One region of the Brevibacillus sp. WF146 genome, then DNA from elsewhere that is predicted to be linked to it. Evidence: predicted binding sites of a transcription regulator. Region 1 holds the regulator's gene; each other region holds the start of a gene.

Region 1 (4,528 bases):
ATTGACTTCAAGTACGCCGACGCGCTGCAGGCGGCTGACCAAATCGTCACCTTCAAACTGGTGGTCAAGACCATTGCCCGTCAGCACGGTCTGCACGCGACGTTCATGCCCAAGCCGCTGTTTGGCGTAAACGGTTCCGGCATGCACGCTCACCAATCTCTCTTCCGCGGCAGCGAAAATGCGTTCTACGACGAATCCGACCCGCTGGGCCTGAGCCAGACGGCCAAACACTACCTGGCCGGCATCCTGCACCATGCCCGCGGATTTGCGGCCATCACCAATCCGCTGGTGAACTCCTACAAGCGTCTGGTGCCCGGCTATGAAGCGCCGTGCTACGTGGCCTGGTCGGCGAAAAACCGTTCGCCGCTGGTACGCATCCCGGCTTCCCGCGGTTTGAGCACGCGGATCGAAGTGCGCAACCCGGACCCGGCTGCCAACCCGTACCTGGCCCTCGCCGTCATGCTGAAAGCAGGGCTGAACGGCATCAAGAACAAAATGGAGCTGCCCGCAGCGGTGGATCGCAACATCTACGTGATGACCGAGGAAGAGCGCGAAGCTGCCGGCATCGAAAGCCTGCCGGCTACCTTGAAGGAAGCGATCGAGTGCCTGAAGGCCGATCCGGTCATCTGCGAAGCGCTGGGCGAGCATGCCCTGATCCACTTCATCGAGGCGAAAGAAATCGAATGGGATATGTTCCGCACCCGCGTCCACGATTGGGAGCGCGAACAGTACATGACCACCTATTGATCGGCATACAACGAAAAAAGAACCTGGTGACGGATGACGTCATCAGGTTCTTTTTTGTATGAGTTCCGCCAGCTCCGCGTCGCTGAACCGTTCCCACTCCAGCAGGGCTTGATAGGGATCGTCGCCGGGAATGCCGAAATAGCGGGCGAACGCAGGCTCCGTTTTCATTCCGTTCCGCTTCAGCTCCCGGATACCCTCTCTGGCCTGTTCGCCGGAGAGGGCCAGCAGGCGGGCCTCCATCACCATGTGGCGGTAGGCGTTTTGCCGATCGGCGGGTACGGGCTGGGCGAACAGTTCGAACGCAAATCCGCCGTGCCAAAAGGAAGTGACGCTGGACGGCACGCCGTTGACGTCACAGCGTTGCTGGGAAAAGCCGTCCTGCCGGCCAAACGCATCGCGAACGAAGCGATCGAATGCGTCCAAATCGCTCGCGCAGCAGATCACGTCCAGATCGCTGTCCGCCACGTCGATGTCCAGCGGAATCGTTCCCGCCAGCACCGGCTGGTATGCCTGAAGCCGCTCCATGATGCCCAAGCGGTGGATGGCCTCCCAGGCGGCGCGCTGTCGGGGGGTTCCCGCTTGCAGATACGTGAGGTCGTGCCAGTTGTTCACCTCAGTCTTCCTCCTGCGGGGGAAGCGTTTTGACAAACAGGACGCGGTCATGCCCCCGGCCGTCGTAATTGGATTCTGTCAGCGCCGTCCGCCCGTACCGCCGGGGTTCGGACGGGGCTGATCAGGCAACAATGTGGACAAGGATGAAAAGAATGATGCAACGGATGGCGCCCTGATCCGTATATCCTTACAGAAAGGAGTGTACCCGATGGAGATACTGCTGTGGATCGTCATCGTGGCGTTGTTTGTCGCAAGCATCGCCGGTATTTTTCTGCCGGTTTTGCCGGATACGATATTGCTGTGGGCAGGGTTCCTGCTGTACCACTTTGTCCTCGCCGAACCGGGAGCCGGGCTGCCGGCGTCGTTCTGGTGGGGGATGGCGGTGCTGAGCGTGCTGCTGTACGGAGCCGATTTGCTGACCAATATGTACTTCGTGAAGCGGTACGGCGGTTCCAAGTGGTCGTCGATTGCCGCGGCGGTCGGCATTTTTCTCGGGATTTTCCTGTTTCCGCCGTTCGGGATGCTGATCCTGCCGTTCCTGTTTGTGGTGCTGGTGGAGCTGTTCGTCTCCAACCAACCGCTCGAGCGGGCGGTTAAGGCGGGCGTGGGATCGCTTGTCGGATTTCTCGGCAGCGCGGTCGTCAAGGTCGTCCTGCAAATCGTGATGATCATTTGGTTCTTCATCGCCGCCTTGTAGGCCCGTGAATCGAATGGGCAGCGGGATGCAACCCCTGCCCCGGATCGTTCCGGTCTGACCGCGACGATACACAGAAAGGAGCCCGTATCTTTCGCCTACGGTCGGGAAAGATACGGGCTCCTCCTTTTGCTAGTGAATCAACCGGTACACCCCGATCACTTTCCCCAGAATCGTGACCGAGTCCAGAATGATCGGTTCCATCGTGGAGTTTTCCGGCTGCAGGCGGAAGTGGTTTTTTTCCTTGAAGAAGCGCTTGACGGTGGCTTCGTCCTCATCGGTCATGGCCACGACGATGTCGCCGTTGTTGGCCACGTTTTGCTGGCGCACGATGACGTAGTCGCCGTCGAGGATGCCCGCCTCGATCATGCTGTCGCCCGACACGCGGAGCATGTACACCTTGTCCGAGGTGACGATGTGCTCCGGCAGGGGAAAGTAATCCTCGACGTGTTCCACCGCCGTAATCGGCTGCCCTGCCGTTACCTTCCCGATGACGGGCACACGAACGACGGATTCTTCGAAGTCCTCCTGGTAGCGGTCGCCATCGGTCAACAGCTCAATCGCGCGCGGCTTGGTGGGATCGCGCCGGATCAGCCCCTTCTTTTCCAGCCGGGCCAGGTGACCGTGGACGGTGGAGCTGGAGGCCAGCCCGACGGCCTCGCCGATTTCCCGAACGGACGGAGGATACCCCTTGTCGCGGACTTCCTTGCGAATGAAGTCGATAATGGCTTGTTGTCTATTGGATAGCTTGGACATGGACCACACCCCTGTTTTCTCGAACATGTTTTCTATATTATACCATGGGATCTTGCGTTCGACAAACATAAGTTCGATTTCAACTTGACACAAAACACATGTTCGCATTATGATGAGAACAAGACGATAGAACGTATGTTTGCAGGGGGATGGTATCATGCATGCAATTTCCGCACACAACCGCTTTGCCAAAAAACCGGAGCGCCGCAGCCGCATCGGTGTGACACGCGGTCAAGCATTGGTGTTTTTCGTGGTATTCTCTCTCTTTTTTTACTTCTTGACAGAACTTGTGTTCGCATCCGAGTCGGCGTCGGTCGTTCCCGTGAAGGAAGTGACGGTTCAGCCGGGGGACAGCTTGTGGAAAATTGCCGTCCAGTACCAGGACGAAGCCGGCATGGAAGTGCGTGAACTGGTGTACGCGATCAAAAAGATGAACCGGCTGGACAACTCCAACATTTACCCCGGACAGCGCCTGGCTGTTCCCGTCGGAGAGTAGACGGCAGCGCAGGCAGCGGAGCAGGCCCAAGTTTTCCTTTCGTTTGCGTTGTGCCGCCGATGTGTTATAATAGAGCGGCATTACCGAGAGTAGGGGGAGAGGCTGTGGTAACCGACGCGGAAATCAAACGGATCAACGAGTTGGCCAAGAAATCCCGCGAAGAGGGCCTGACCGACGAAGAAAAACAGGAGCAGCAGGCGCTGCGGCGCAAGTACATCGATGCTGTCAAGGCGTCCCTGCGGGCCAACCTGGAATCGATCCGCTATGTGGAAGATCTTGAAGACAACGGTCCCAAACATTAAGATAACGTGTACTGGCACAGGAAGGCATCCACGCATGACGCTTGGATGTCTTTTTCTACGACGATATGGGCCGAACAGGGAGGAATGCGCATGTCGTGGCTGGTTGTCGCAGTGGGCGGCGCCGTGGGATCAATCATGCGGTACGGATTGGGCTTGGTGATGAACCAGCCGGGCTGGCCGGCAGGTACGTGGGCGGCCAACGTTGTGGGTTCGTTTTGCATCGGGCTCTTATACGCCTGGGGAAAGGAGCGGGGGTTTCTCTCACCGGAGCTGTACCTGCTCTTCACCACCGGGCTGTTGGGCGGCTTTACGACCTTTTCCACCTTTTCTCTGGAGGTGGTCACCTTTTTCGGAGACGGGAACATCGGACGCGGATTGGCGTATGTGCTGCTCAGCGCAGGCATTGGCCTGTTGGCCTGCGGAGCCGGGGTCTGGCTGGGCCGGCATGTGGGCTGAGCCAGCCGCGTTCGAAGCGAAAGGAGGATGGACGTGACGATTCGGCATCCGGATTACGAACGGGAACAAAAACGGCTGGATGAAACGGTGTCCGCCATCGAACGGGAGATCGAGATGCTGCGCGAAGAAGTTCGGGAAGTGACCGACGACTACGTGAAGCAGGTGGTCGCTTACAAAAAGGCCAAGGAACTGCGGTATCTGGAAGACCAAGGGAAGGACAAACCGTACTTCGGCCGGGTGGACTTTCTCAAGGACGAGACGTACGAGCTGGACATCGTCTATATCGGCAAGCGCGGGATCGTCCGGAGCGATACGTTTGATGCGCTGGTCGTGGACTGGCGCGCTCCGATTGCCGGCCTCTACTACAGCGGCGAGAGCAAGGACGCCTTCTACCGGACCGACAAGGGCATCGTCCGCGGAGAAGTTCGCCTGAAGCGGAACTTTGCCATCGAAAAGGGGAAGATT
Region 2 (4,528 bases), 480 kb from region 1:
GGCCGGCCGGCCATGTCCCCTCCGCTCAGGAGATTGCTGTCAGTTCCGCGTCCAGCAGGCGGGCAAACGGAATCCGCAGCGTCTTCTCCCCGCTCTTCAGCTTCAACTGCCGGCTGGCCGGATCGATGTGAACCACCCGGCCGCTCAGGCGGCGGGCCGCCTCGCCGTCGTAGTAGGTCAGGCTCACGACGCCGCCCGTCTGGAACGCTTCCCAGATCCGCTCGCTCACGGCCGCCAGTTGTTCCTCGTCCAGTTCCGGGGGGATGTAGCGTCGCTCTTCCGCCTTGATCCGCAGGTACATCTCCCGATGCTCGGGCAGCACAAAACGGCTGGCCGCAAACAAATTGTCCTTCTTCGACACGCGTTTTTCCCTCATGTTGCCTTCTCTCCTTCTTCGCGGCCGATCCCCCGCGCATGACGTTCCGGCACCATCGCGCCCGGGTCCTGGCGGGGGGCTTGCTGCCGCATGATCCACAGCCGGGCCAGTTCCTGGCATTCGGCGCGCAGCACCTCAATGGAGTAGACCGCCTCCCGCACGTACCCGCGCTGCCGGTACTGCACCACGTAGACGCCTCGCTCCCGGCGGGCGCTCAGCAGGACGCATCCCCGCTGCCGCAAATGGCGGCGCAGTCTGTGATGCTGCCGCTCCGCCCAGCGGGACAGTTCCTCGAAAAACCAGTGGTACGACAGCTTCAAGGGAACCTGCCGCACCCGCCCCCAATCCGCCATGGCGGCGCGAAACAGCAAACCGAACAGGATGTACAGGCGCAGCAGTTCCTGTTCTCCCTCCGCCGCCTGCCCGTCCCGCTCCGTCACTTGTAGTGCCCCCCGATCTTGCGGGCACGCTCCCGCGCCTGCCCCGCTCCCAGCAGGGAAACGGCCCGCAAAATGGCATCCTGTCCGTAGCGGGCGCGGATGTCGTCCATGGCGCGGGCGAGCGAACGCTGCCTGTGCGTGTCGGTAAACAGGTTGAGCTGAACCACATTGTCGGGCACCAACTGTTCCAGGCTGACACCGACGCTGCGCACCGGCGTCTGCTGCCAGTGCCGGTCAAACAGGCGGCAGGCCGCTTCGTACAGCGTCATCGCGTCATGGGTCGGCTCCGGCAGCTTCAACTGCCGCCCAAAGCCGGCAGGGGCATCAAAATCGGCCCCGCGGCATCCGACCGAGACGACCGATCCCATCAGCCGCTTGCTCCGCGCCCGGCGGCATACCTCCTCGCACAGCTCCAGGAGCACCACCTTGATCTCGGCGGCGGTGTGATAGTCGCGCGGCAGCGTCATGTGATGGCCGATGCCCTTTTGCGTCTCGTGGGTCTGAAGCGACACCGGCGAATTGTCCAGGCCGTGAGCCGTGCGCCAAAGCACCTCGCCGTTTACGCCCCAGCGGCGGGCGAGCACCGCCGGAGACATGCGGGCGAGCTGCCCGATCTGGTAGATGCCCATGCGGTGAAAGTGGCGCTTCATCCGCGAGCCCACCCCGAACAGCTTTTCGATCGGCAGCTTCCAGAGCGTGTCGGCCAGCTCTTCCCGCTTCAGCCAAAAGATCCCCTCCTCCCGCTTTTTGGCGAAGTTGTCGCAGGCCATCTTGGCGAGCACCTTGTTCTCCCCGATGCCGATCCGGGAGTTAATCCCCGTCTCCAGCCGGACGCGGCGGCGGATTTCCTCGGCCATCCGCCAGGGGTCGCCGAACAGCCGGACGCTTCCCGTCACGTCCAGAAACTGCTCGTCGATGGAATACGGCTCCACCAGATCGGTAAACGACTCAAAGATGCGGGTAATCTGCACGGAGACGCGGAGGTACGTCTCCATCCGCGGGCGAACGACCACCAGATGCCGGCACTTTTGCTGCGCCTGCCACAGCGCCTCCGCCGTGGTGACACCGTACGACTTGGCAATCGGGCAGGCGGCCAGAACCACGCCGCTGCGCCGTTCGGGATCGCCGGCCACGACGACCGGTTTGTCCCGCAGCTGCGGATGGGCCGCCTTTTCAATACTGGCGTAAAAGCTCTGCATGTCAGCCAGGAAGATGATCCGCTTGCTGTCCTTGGTCATGATGCTCACCCCCAACAGGAACATTTGTTCTCATCTTAAATCTGTTCTTAGTATAGCAAACATATGTTCGGTTTTATACTCCCTGCTTGCAAAAAAAGCGCTGGTAATTTTTTCTTCCGCTTTCTGCCGAACGGCAGAGCGGCAGAGCGGTCGGCTACGTGATCATCGCCGGGCTGACCAACCTGCACGGCAGCATCGAGCTGATGCGCATTACGATCTCCGCGAAAGGGAAAAGATACGGCCGCCGGGTCCTGCGGCAGGTCAAGCGCTGGGCGTTTGAGGAACAGCAGGCTCACCATCCGCCCTTCGCTCCTTGCCGGACAAACGGGAATTACAGGCGCAAAAGAGACGTGAAAAGCCGTACTGAAAATCGTTCTGAAACATTACAATGTTGGTAACGATCAAGGCTTTGGCTTTGGCCCGTCCTTGGTCGCGCAGCACATCCAGAAAGGAGTTGACATGACGTTGCGACACATCAGGATGACCGCAGGTTTGCCTCCTTTCGCCCGTGTTTTTCTCGTTTCCCTGTTGGCCTTGTTTCCCTTTTTCAGCGCTCCTCCGCCCGCTCATGCCCAAGCCTCGATCACGATCGACTCGCACGCGAACGGAGACCAAATCAAAGCGGGAACCATCCGGGTGTCCGGCACATACGTGGACGGTGCGCGACGTTCCTGGACAATCCGCTTAGAAATGGGCGGCAAAACCAGGGGGCTCCCCGCTTCGGGAGTCTAACTCTGTATCCGATTCGGCGGGGGAAGTGCCCGCCCGGAATGAAAGTCGGCATTCCTGCCTGATCCTCCGACATGCGCGGCCGATTTGCCTCGGACGCGTATGAAGCTCGGTGAAGCGCGGCGTCTTTGCTTCGGACAAAGGTGCCGGGGGGCCATAAAGCTGCTATGCCCAGGAGAACGCCTCGGCGTTGGCACGAATCCTCGGAAGAACGACCCGTCCGGCGGGGACATGGCGAGTCCCCTCCTCCCCGCGTCGCGCGGGGCAGTCGCGGAAGGAACTTCGTCCGCGTTCCTTCTGTTCCACTCCGGTAAGGGAATGGAGTTCCCCCGTCCATCCGACTGCGGGCGGGTGAACGGCTGACGGGTCAGAGAGGAGGGCTACGGCAGCAGATGCAAGGCTAGGGTACAGGGAACGTCGGAACTTCGGACGAAGATGCCAAGCGGGGCAAACCGCGATGCTTCGAAACGGCAGGAAATGGCCGTTGCATCCGAAGGACAGCAGCCCGTAGTAGCGAGGAAGCAGGGTAATGCCTGTGGAGCGAAGGGGCATAGCCATGCGCTCCGCTGGGGAGAACATGGCGGAACGCCGTGTGCGGTGAAAGCCGCATGCACGGTGTGACGTGGGGGAAAAGGGGATCCGCACGATGCGCACCCCGCGCAGGCGAGGACGCACCCTTACCTATCACGGTCGTACGAGCTAATGCTCGTGATCAACGCCGAGACACTCGCAGACGTTCACACGGACGATCCTGACGGAGACGGATCCGGCACGTGGTACTGCGACATCGACGCCAGCCGGTACGACGGACCCGTCGAGATCGCCGTGAAAGGCTGGGACGCGGGGACCCGCTACGGGGTCTGGTCCCCATTTGTCACGCTGCAGGTGGAGAATCCCGCGGCCAGCAAACCGGTCGTCACCATCGACAGCCCGGCGGATGGCACACAGGTGGACGGGGCGGTGATGATCGAAATGTCGGTGCAGGCGAAAAACCCGCTCTCCTCCGTGGAAGTGAGGATCGACGGAGGGAAATGGCTCAAGGCCAAGGCAGACGGTTCCAGCGGCCGCTACAAGTACCTCTGGAAGCCGCCGGCCGGAGCCTCCGGAACGAGCCGGATCGAAGCGCGGGCCAGCGACCGCCGGGGAAATGTCGGCACCAGCCTGACCACGTACGTCCGCCTTGGCGGCGCCGCAGCCGAACCCGTCACCGTGGAACCGCAGGACCGGGCCATCTGGATCTGGGAAAAAGCGTCGTACAACCTGTTTTACAACGACGGCTCCAAGGAGGTGCTGGACGCCCTGGCGCAGGACACCGCCACCTTCCAGTCGGATCCCGTCACGACGTTTTACCTCGGCATCGACCAATTGTACGGAACGCACGTGATGCGGGAAGCGCCCGAGAAGGTGCGGGCGTTCGTCTCCTGGGCCCACTCCAGGGGGTACAAGGTGCACGCGACCATCGCGGGCGGAACGATCCTGCCCTACATGGGCGCGTACAGCCGCTACCACGAGATCGCCGTCCGGACGATGGAAGACGTGATCAACTACAACCTCTCCGCCGCTCCCGACGAACGCTTTGACGGCGTCAACGTGGACATCGAGCCATACATTCTGCCCGATTTCAAAACCGCCCAGCCTTCCGTCCAGATTCAGTACCTGGACGGTCTCTCCAAGATGATTCAGCGAAGAGACGCTGCCGGGATCAACCTGCCGTTTGGCACCGTGATCCCCAGATGGTACGATTC
Region 3 (4,528 bases), 2.1 Mb from region 1:
AGAGGGGACGGCAGCCCAAGCGGCCGGCAGCGGCACGATGCAGGAAAAGGCGCAAAAAGTGCTGGCCCTCATCGGGGGCAAGGAAAACATCGTCAGCGTGGACGCGTGCATTACCCGCCTGCGGCTGGTCTTGAAGGATGACAAGGTCGTCAACGAAAAAGGCCTGCGCGATCTCGGGGCGGCCGGCGTAATGAAACTGGGGCAGGGCAGCGTACAGGTCGTCTTCGGTCCCCAGTCGGAAGCGCTGAAGGACGAAATCAAAAAGATGTAAGCCCCGTATCGACGCTCGCCAGACGACGATGCACTTTCCCACCCGGCCACGCCCTGCCGCGCCGGGTGGGCTGCTTTATGTCGGCACGACATTGTTGTCACAGGGAGGAAGACGATGAAACGATTGTTGGACTGCACTGCTTCCGATTTTTCGCAGATGACCGGGCAGGATTTGAAGCGGGCGATCAAGGCCTCGGAAGGGCGGGTGCTGGTGGCCGAGGTGATCTCCGCCGTCGCCCCGCTCTACCCCAGCGTCACCAACGCGGAACTGGCCGCCGCCTTTGGAGCCGACATGATCCTGCTCAATTTCTTTGACGTGTTTCAGCCACACGTGGAGGGACTGACCGCCTCCGCGCCCGATGAGACGGTACACGAGCTGAAACGGCTCATCGGACGTCCCGTCGGCCTCAATCTGGAACCGGTCGATCCACAGGCCAGACCGGCGGAACAACTGCTCACCCTGCCCCCAGGGCGGCTGGCCTCGGCGGAGACCTTTGCCGAGGCGAAACAGCTCGGATTTGACTTCCTCTGCCTGACCGGCAACCCCAAGACCGGAGTGACCAACCGGGAAATCGGGCAGGCGATCCGCACCGCCCGTGAAGTCATGGGCGAAGACATGTTGATCATGGCCGGGAAAATGCACGGCGCCGGCGTGGAAGGCGAAGCCGGCGGTGATTTGGTGGGAGAGCAGACGATCGTCGGGTTTATCGAAGCGGGGGCGGACATCATCCTGCTCCCCTCACCCGGTACCATTCCCGGCATCACGCTTGATGCGGCCAAAGCCATGGTCGATCGGGTCCACCGCCACGGCGCGCTGGCCCTGCTGGCCACCGGTACCAGCCAGGAAGGGGCGGACGAGGCGACCATTCGCCAGATCGCGCTGAACAGCAAAATGGCCGGGGCCGATCTGTATCACATCGGCGACGCTGGCTACACCGGCATCGCCATCCCGGAAAACATCATGCACTACTCCATCGCCGTACGCGGAAAACGGCATACCTATGTGCGGATGGCCGCATCGGTCCTGCGGTAACGCCAGGCAGCACAACGAAGCGGTTTCCCCGTGGGCACTTCCGTTCGGGGAAACCGCTTTTCTTCATCACGGCACCCGCCCGGCAAACGGGGCGGTCAGCGCCGCTTCGCTCTCCCTTTGCAGTTCCCGCTCAAACGACTCCAAGCGCCGGAGAAAATCCTGGCAGGCAGGAACGCTTTGGGGCTCCATCATCGCAAGCTCGTACGCCAGTGTCTTTTTCCAGATTTCCAACTGCCGTTTATTGGCTTCCCGGGCTTCCACCTCTTTCCCCCCCGACTGATCTCTCGCCGTATCGTTCTGTGGTCTGCTCGCCTCTTTGTTTGTCATATCAGCAAAATCAAACACTGAAACAAGTCGCGCAGTTCGCATTTCAGCTTTCTGGCCAATACCGGCAGATGGTTCGCCTTGAAGTCGTACTCGCCCTTTTCGTACTTCAGGTAGGTAGACGCGTTCTTGAAGCCCAGCGATTCCGCCATGTCCTGCAACGTGATCCCCGTTTCGAGCCGTCGTCTTGCGATGAACTCCAGGTTGACCCTGTCCAATCGGCATCCCCCTTTATTTGCCAAATCAGCAAATTCTTAACCATTATCATACCGTTTCAATTTTCACAAAGTCAACATGTTCTTTGTCAAATTAACAAAGTTGTGTTTTCCGTTATGGAAAATTGTTAGAATGATTATTGCCATAGCGGAAAGGTTGTGACGAATGATGTCAACAGTCGGTCAACGGATCAAATGGCTCCGGGAACAAAGGCGGTGGTCCCAAATCCAATTGGCCGAAAAATTGCAGATTCACAACACGGTGCTCTCGCGGATTGAGTCGGGTGAGAAAAAGAGCGTGGACAACCATCTGCTTTCGAAAGCTGCCGATGTGTTCAACGTCTCCGCCGATTTCCTCCTCGGCAAAACGGATGACCCGACACCGTCGTGGGGAACCCGGAAAAACCCGGAGGAGCATATTTCGTTCTTTGACTTGGAGGGATTGAGCCCATCCGAGATTGAAGAAGTGAAAAAGCACATCGACTATTTGCGGTGGAAAGCCCGACAGTCGGACAAACAATGACCGGCAGGGGCAGGACGTGCCATTCCGAACACCTGTCCCGTCCCGTGCACGGCATTTTCTTTTTGTCGCAAAACCGAACATATGTTCTTTTACAAAAAGGGGGAATGAACATGCTCCGCGATTACAAACAAACGGATCTGGAAAAATGGGTGGGCGCTTTTTATGCCGAACTGGGGATGCGGCATGCGGGAGATCTGCGCGAGGAAGCGGTCGCCGACGCCCTCGGCATTGATCTTGTGTACCGCCCTTGCCCGTCGATGCGGTACGAAGCCGGCCGCTACCGCTGCATCACGATCAATTCCGCCCTGCCCAGGCCGGTCCAGCGGGAACAGTTTTTTCATGAGCTGGGTCACATTTTGCGCGGTCACACCGGGAAACAGCTTGAGATGAGAAAATCGTTCCGCGACCTGCAGGAGGCTCAGGCTTCGCAGTTTCAACTTTACGCGGCCCTGCCGTTTTTCATGGTAGCCAAGTTGAGACTCACCGACTGCCAGACCCATCCGGCCTGCTTGCTGGCCCAGGAGTTTGGAGTGACCCGGCAGCTCGCCGAAAAACGGCTCGCCCAGATTCGCCGCCGCATCATCAGCGAACGCCTGCACCGCCAGTTTGTCGCCGGCCTCCACGGCAGGGGCCCGCGTCCCGCTTGATCCGCTCTGCCGCCGGAGCATGTTCGGAGCATGTCCGAAACATGTCCCGACAAGGAAAGCGTCCCCGCACGAAACGCGGTCCTTTCCAATAAATCAGCGCCGAACACATGTCCGGCGCTTTGTTTGTGGTCCGTTCAGTTGGCTGCTTCCTGATCCAGTTCGATCCACATTTGTGCCCATTTCTCGACGCCTTTGATGATCGGTTCCAGGGCGCGTCCTTTATCCGTAAGCGAATATTCCACCCTCACCGGAGCGGAATCCGTATAGACCTCCCGATGTACGAGTCCTTCCTTCTCCAAATCCTTCAGCCGTTCCGACAAAAGCCTGCCGCTGATCGGAAGCGCCTCTTCAATCGCACAAAAACGCTGCGGTCCCGAAAGAAGCTGGTGCAAGATCAGCCCTGTCCAACGCTTGCCAAGCAGATGCATGGCTTTTTCAAACTTCGGGCACAAAGAAGACTGCTTCATGGAAATCACCTCATTCTTCATTCAGTATACCGCTCTTTTTTACTTGCATCAAAACCTGGACTGTAACAATCAGGCGGAATGAGCCGTGCTGTCGATTCCCGTAATGGCGGGCATGACGTATGCCGTCCACGGCTGCAGCCCATTTCAAATGGGGCCGGAAAACGCGGCCATTCCCCCGCCCGTATGCCGCCTCCTGCAGATCGGCATGCTAGTGAATGGAATCGTCAGGAGGTGAGTGCTCCATGCCCGGCCAAAAGGACAGGGCCAAGGCCATTTTTGAAGTGGAAGACAAGGTTCCGGTCGGTTCCGTTGACAAGACCCGAGCCGGAACCCCCGATCGCTCCGAGCAGTATCCCATTCCGGCCCCTCGACCCGTTCCCTGGGAGGAGGTCTGAGGACGTCCGGCCTTCCCGGTCCATGCGGCAGGGGAAGGCCGTTTTGTTTGTGGCGTCGCGTTGTTTTTTTCCAAAAGAGCCTGGTCACGGTAGGTACATAACTTGCCAACGTTGTTGGGACAATATCGCTAGGAGAAAAAGGGAAGCCTATTGTCACAAAGGAGGGCGGGTTACCTTGAAGCGCTTCACCATTCTTTCCGCTGTCTTGCTGCTCGTTACCATCGTTACGGCACATGCGGCTGCCCATCCGGATACGGCGTACCATTTTGGCTTTAAAAAGAGCAGGGACGGCCAGCTTCCTTCCATCGACCAGGAAGGATTCAAGTCCGTTGTGGAGAAGCACGGGGCCATCTTTTTGGGGGATACGACCAAAAAAGAACTGTTTCTTACCTTTGACAACGGGTACGAAAACGGCTACACGGGGCAAATTTTGGACACGCTCAAGGCCAAAAAGGTGCCGGCCATTTTTTTTGTGACCGGACATTACGTGAAGGACCAGCCGGAACTGGTCAAACGGATGGCGGACGAAGGGCATCTCATCGGAAACCACTCCTGGAGCCACCCCGACATGACGACAATTCCCAACGCCCGCATCAGGGAGGAGTTGGAAAACGTACAGACGGAAGTTGCCCGGATCACTGGTCAAAAAGAGAT
Region 4 (4,528 bases), 1.6 Mb from region 1:
ACCATCTGCTCGATCGTCTGCGACTTGATCTCGATCCCGTGCTCCGGACAAATCGCCCGCCCCACGCGGGCGTACAGCAGCCGCAGATAGTCGTAGATTTCCGTCACGGTGCCCACCGTGGAACGCGGGTTGCGGCTGGTCGTCTTCTGGTCGATGGAGATGGCCGGAGACAGCCCTTCGATCGAGTCCACGTCCGGTTTGTCCATCTGTCCGAGGAACTGGCGGGCGTACGCGGAGAGGGATTCCACGTAGCGCCGCTGTCCTTCGGCGTAAATCGTGTCAAACGCGAGCGACGACTTCCCGGAACCGGAGAGTCCCGTCAGCACGACGAACTTGTCCCGGGGGATGACCACGTCGATGTTTTTCAGGTTGTGGGCGCGAGCGCCTTTTACCACGATGTGTTCCAATGGCATGAACATACCTCTTTTCTTAGAGCTCCGCCTTCAGCTCCAGTATCAAGTCGCGCAGTTCGGCCGCGCGTTCAAACATCAGGTTGCGCGCCGCTTCCTTCATTTCTTCTTCCATCCGTTCAATCACGGCCAGGCGGTCTTTCTTCGACATCTTCTTGAAGTCGGCGTGCGGCAGGTATTCGGCTTTCTCTTCCGCCACCCGCGTCGCCTCGATCACTTCGCGGACGGCTTTCTTCACGGTCTGCGGCGTAATGCCGTGCTTTTCATTGTACGCGATCTGGATGGAACGGCGCCGCTCCGTCTCCCGGATGGCCGCTGCCATGGAGTCGGTGATCCGGTCGGCGTACATGATGACGCGTCCCTCGGCGTTGCGGGCCGCCCGGCCGATCGTCTGGATCAGCGAGCGCTCGTTGCGGAGGAACCCTTCCTTGTCCGCGTCGAGAATCGCCACCAGCGACACTTCGGGCAGGTCCAGCCCCTCCCGCAGGAGGTTGATCCCGATCAGCACGTCAAATTCCCCCAGCCGCAGGGAGCGCAGGATCTGCATCCGCTCGATCGTCTTGATGTCGGAGTGCAGGTAGCGCACCTTGATCCCGATTTCCTTCAGATAGTCGGTCAGGTCCTCGGCCATCTTTTTCGTCAGCGTCGTGACCAGCACGCGCTCATCCTTGGCGATCGTGGCCCGAATCTCGCCGATCAGGTCGTCGATCTGCCCCTTGATCGGCCGCACGGAAATGGTCGGGTCGACCAGGCCGGTGGGGCGAATCACCTGCTGCACCACGACCGGGCAGTGCTCCAGCTCGTACGGCCCCGGCGTGGCGGAGATGTAGATCGCCTGATTCACCTTGGACTCAAACTCTTCGAAGGTGAGCGGCCGGTTGTCCCGCGCCGACGGCAGACGGAAGCCGTGCTCGACCAGGACATCCTTGCGCGCCCGGTCCCCGTTGTACATCCCGCGAATCTGCGGCAACGTCATGTGCGACTCGTCGATGATGACGAGGAAGTCTTTCGGAAAATAGTCGAGCAGCGTGTACGGCGGGTGCCCCGGCGGCAGCCCCGTCAGGTGGCGGGAGTAGTTTTCGATGCCGGAGCAGAAGCCCATCTCCATCATCATTTCCATGTCGTAGCGGGTGCGCTGCTCCAGGCGCTGCGCCTCCAGCAGCTTGCCCGCGGCGCGCAGTTCGGCCAGCCGCTCTTCCAGTTCCGCTTCAATGCTCTGGATGGCCCGCTTCATTTTCTCCTCGCGGGTCACGTAGTGGGATGCCGGGAAGATGGCGACATGGTCGCGCTGGCCGATAATCTCTCCGGTCACCACGTCAATCGCCGTGATCCGTTCGATCTCGTCTCCGAAAAACTCCACGCGGATCGCCTGTTCGCCGTGGGACGCGGGAAAGATCTCCACGACGTCCCCGCGAACGCGGAAGGTCCCGCGGGTGAAGTTGATGTCGTTGCGGTCGTACTGGATGTCCACCAGCCGGTGCAGCACCTCGTCCCGGCTTTTCTCCATCCCGACGCGCAGCGACAGCACAAGCTCCCGGTACTCTTCCGGGGAACCCAACCCGTAAATGCACGAGACGGACGCGACGATGATCACGTCCCGCCGCTCGAACAAGGCGCTGGTGGCCGAGTGGCGCAGCTTGTCGATCTCGTCGTTGATGCTGGAGTCTTTTTCGATATAGGTATCCGATTGGGGAATGTACGCTTCCGGTTGGTAGTAGTCGTAGTAGCTGACGAAGTATTCGACGGCGTTTTTGGGGAAAAACTCCTTGAACTCGGCGCACAACTGCGCAGCCAAGGTCTTGTTGTGGGCGATCACCAGCGTCGGCTTGTTCACCTGGGCGATCACCTGCGCCGCCGTAAAGGTTTTTCCCGTACCGGTCGCCCCCAGCAGCGTCTGGTGCCGCTTGCCCGCCTTCACGCCCTCCACCAGTTCGGCAATGGCGGTCGGCTGGTCACCGGACGGCTGATACTCCGATACCAATTCAAAACGGTCCATTCCCTCGTTCATCTCCTTGTCACATGTCATTTTCCATTATAGCACAATCGTTCAAAAAATAAGCCGGAATTCGAACAAATGTTTGTCTTCACCCGCCGCCCGCTTCTGCCGATACTGATAGTGAGTCTCTACGTATGTGTGAACGACACACCCGACATGTCAGGGAGGATCGCCATGGCAGACACAGGAAGCGTTACCAACAATCCTTACATACAGCCCAGTTGGAGCTACAAGGGCAAAAAAGAGTTTACCACCGAGATGGACCAGAACGCCTTTATGAAACTGCTGCTGGAGCAGTTGAAAAACCAGGACCCGCTCTCTCCGATGGACAACTCGCAGTTTATCCAGCAGACCAGCATCATGACCATGGTGGAAAAAATCACGAAAATGGCCAACCTGATGGAGCAATCCAACAGCAGCATGCTCACCCTGCGCGAGTATGAGGGCCTGATCGGGAAGACGGCCACCTACGATTTGCAGAAGGTGGACGAGCTGACCGGCGAAGTGACACACGAGAAAAAGACGGGCGTCATCGAATCGGTCTCCATGGATAACGGCAAAATCTACTTCCGGATCGCGGGCGAGCAGACACCGATCCCGCGCGAATGGGTGAGCGGCCTGGAGTCCAAGGGCATGACCGGGACCGAACTGGACAACAGCCTGAAGTACGCGGAAATGATCGGCAAGCAGATCTCCTACAAGGAGACGCAGCAGGTGGACAAGGACGGCAATCCGGATACGACGGACGACATCACCACCGTTGACGAGATCAAGAACGGCGTGATTGTCGGCTTTACGATGAAGGATGGCAAAGTGGAATTCCAGTTGGACAACGGCAAGACCATCAAGCTGGAAGACGTGACCGGCATGTCGGTGAAGCCGGACAACCTGCCGATGAACAACACACTCCAGTACGCCCAGATGATCGGCTACACGATCACCTACACCGAGACGGCCACCAACCCGGACGGCACCACGTCCACCACCGAAAGCACCGGCGTGATCAAGGCGGTCAGCATGAAGAACGGCATGGTGGAGTTTGTCCTGGAAGACGACAAAAAGGTGAAGCTGAGCCAGATTGTCGGGTTCGAAGCAACTGCGCAATAACCCTAGCGCGAGCCCTCACACAAGACAAAAAAACAGCCGTACCGGCCGAACAGGCAGGTGCGGCTGTTTGGCTTTCGCGGGCGCGTTTCATTCACGGACGACGACGGTTCCGGTATGTCCATCCACATAAACGGTCAGGTCCACCTTCACTTCCACGCCGCAAAAGCAGTGGGAACGCGACTGCCGGAACGAGAGATCGTAGGCAAGCTGCCAGGTCTGCCCATCCGTGTGCGGCCGATCGCCGCGGACGTACACCAGCTCCAGCGGGTACGCGGCAAGCAGGGCCTGAACCGCCTGCTGTTCGGAGACGGCCGCGGCGGGCGAGGGATAACGGATGGCGGCCCAGTCAGGCAGGGCGAACGACACCTCCTGGATCGAACCGTCCAGCGGATTGACGGAAATAGTGTACGCACCTTCTTCCTCCCGCTCGTCCTCCCAAAAGACGGGAATGCCGTTGACGACCGGATCGGCGGTGATCCAGGTCCGGTTTTCTCCTCCCGTATCCTGCACGCGCAGCTTGTGGGTACCGGCCGGCAGCAGGCGCTCCAACAGGGCAGTGGCGGCCGCCCAATCCCGTTTTTTGTCCGTTGGGCGCCCCCCGTGCAGCCCATCGTCCAGCACGACGCGGATGAGCCGGCCTGACGCGGCGTCCGTTTCCAGCAGGACGTGGGTGCGCAGCGCCGGGCTCACGTCGCGGGGAAACTGGCCCAGGGCATACGCTTTGTCCCGGTCGCCCACGCCTTCGTCAAAAAACCCCCAGATAAAAAAGCGGTGCTGCTCGCCGCTGTCCCGCGCGTCCGTATAGACGGTCACCGGTAGCTTTTGCACATCCGCCCCCAGTGCCCGCCTGACCAGTTCCTGCGCTTCCGCTTCTGTCCGCGCTGTCCATGCTTCTCCTGTTCCCGTCACGGTCAGCGTGCGAACCTCCGCTTGTTGACGGGATGCCGCCAGCCGGCTCCCCTTCACGGCATCCAGCGCGCTGCCGGAGTGCGGGCCGCGCACCACGCCGTCCCTG

The links. The regulator LexA, encoded in region 1, represses DNA repair genes until DNA is damaged. The targets are predictions, from matches to a motif close to CGAACATATGTTCG.
Region 2: a site for LexA is predicted at 2,111-2,124, ahead of A6764_RS08930 (DNA polymerase IV). Genes of this name have one in related genera too.
Region 3: a site for LexA is predicted at 2,440-2,453, ahead of A6764_RS01335 (ImmA/IrrE family metallo-endopeptidase). Genes of this name have one in related genera too.
Region 4: a site for LexA is predicted at 2,478-2,491, ahead of uvrB (excinuclease ABC subunit UvrB). Genes of this name have one in related genera too.

Annotation. Positions count from the first base shown of each region.
Region 1 is NZ_CP109943.1:2,290,269-2,294,796, forward strand. It holds gene glnA (type I glutamate--ammonia ligase) at 1-747, shown strand, start outside; gene A6764_RS11335 (DUF4269 domain-containing protein) at 790-1,359, opposite strand; gene A6764_RS11340 (DUF456 domain-containing protein) at 1,568-2,056, shown strand; gene lexA (transcriptional repressor LexA) at 2,186-2,809, opposite strand; gene A6764_RS11350 (cell division suppressor protein YneA) at 2,967-3,305, shown strand; gene A6764_RS11355 (DUF896 domain-containing protein) at 3,410-3,607, shown strand; gene crcB (fluoride efflux transporter CrcB) at 3,698-4,063, shown strand; gene A6764_RS11365 (HelD family protein) at 4,097-4,528, shown strand, end outside.
Region 2 is NZ_CP109943.1:1,811,816-1,816,343, reverse strand. It holds gene A6764_RS08940 (YolD-like family protein) at 26-376, opposite strand; gene A6764_RS08935 (YhjD family protein) at 373-816, opposite strand; gene A6764_RS08930 (DNA polymerase IV) at 813-2,054, opposite strand; gene A6764_RS22380 (hypothetical protein) at 2,213-2,452, shown strand; gene A6764_RS08920 (cadherin-like beta sandwich domain-containing protein) at 3,492-4,528, shown strand, end outside.
Region 3 is NZ_CP109943.1:223,060-227,587, forward strand. It holds gene nagE (N-acetylglucosamine-specific PTS transporter subunit IIBC) at 1-271, shown strand, start outside; gene A6764_RS01315 (DUF7916 family protein) at 386-1,303, shown strand; gene A6764_RS01320 (hypothetical protein) at 1,370-1,564, opposite strand; gene A6764_RS01325 (helix-turn-helix domain-containing protein) at 1,627-1,845, opposite strand; gene A6764_RS01330 (helix-turn-helix domain-containing protein) at 2,012-2,365, shown strand; gene A6764_RS01335 (ImmA/IrrE family metallo-endopeptidase) at 2,476-3,012, shown strand; gene A6764_RS01340 (winged helix-turn-helix transcriptional regulator) at 3,147-3,479, opposite strand; gene A6764_RS01345 (hypothetical protein) at 3,565-3,714, shown strand; gene A6764_RS01350 (hypothetical protein) at 3,722-3,874, shown strand; gene pdaA (delta-lactam-biosynthetic de-N-acetylase) at 4,080-4,528, shown strand, end outside.
Region 4 is NZ_CP109943.1:695,088-699,615, reverse strand. It holds gene uvrA (excinuclease ABC subunit UvrA) at 1-413, opposite strand, end outside; gene uvrB (excinuclease ABC subunit UvrB) at 430-2,406, opposite strand; gene A6764_RS03420 (flagellar hook assembly protein FlgD) at 2,581-3,513, shown strand; gene A6764_RS03415 (YcdB/YcdC domain-containing protein) at 3,601-4,528, opposite strand, start outside.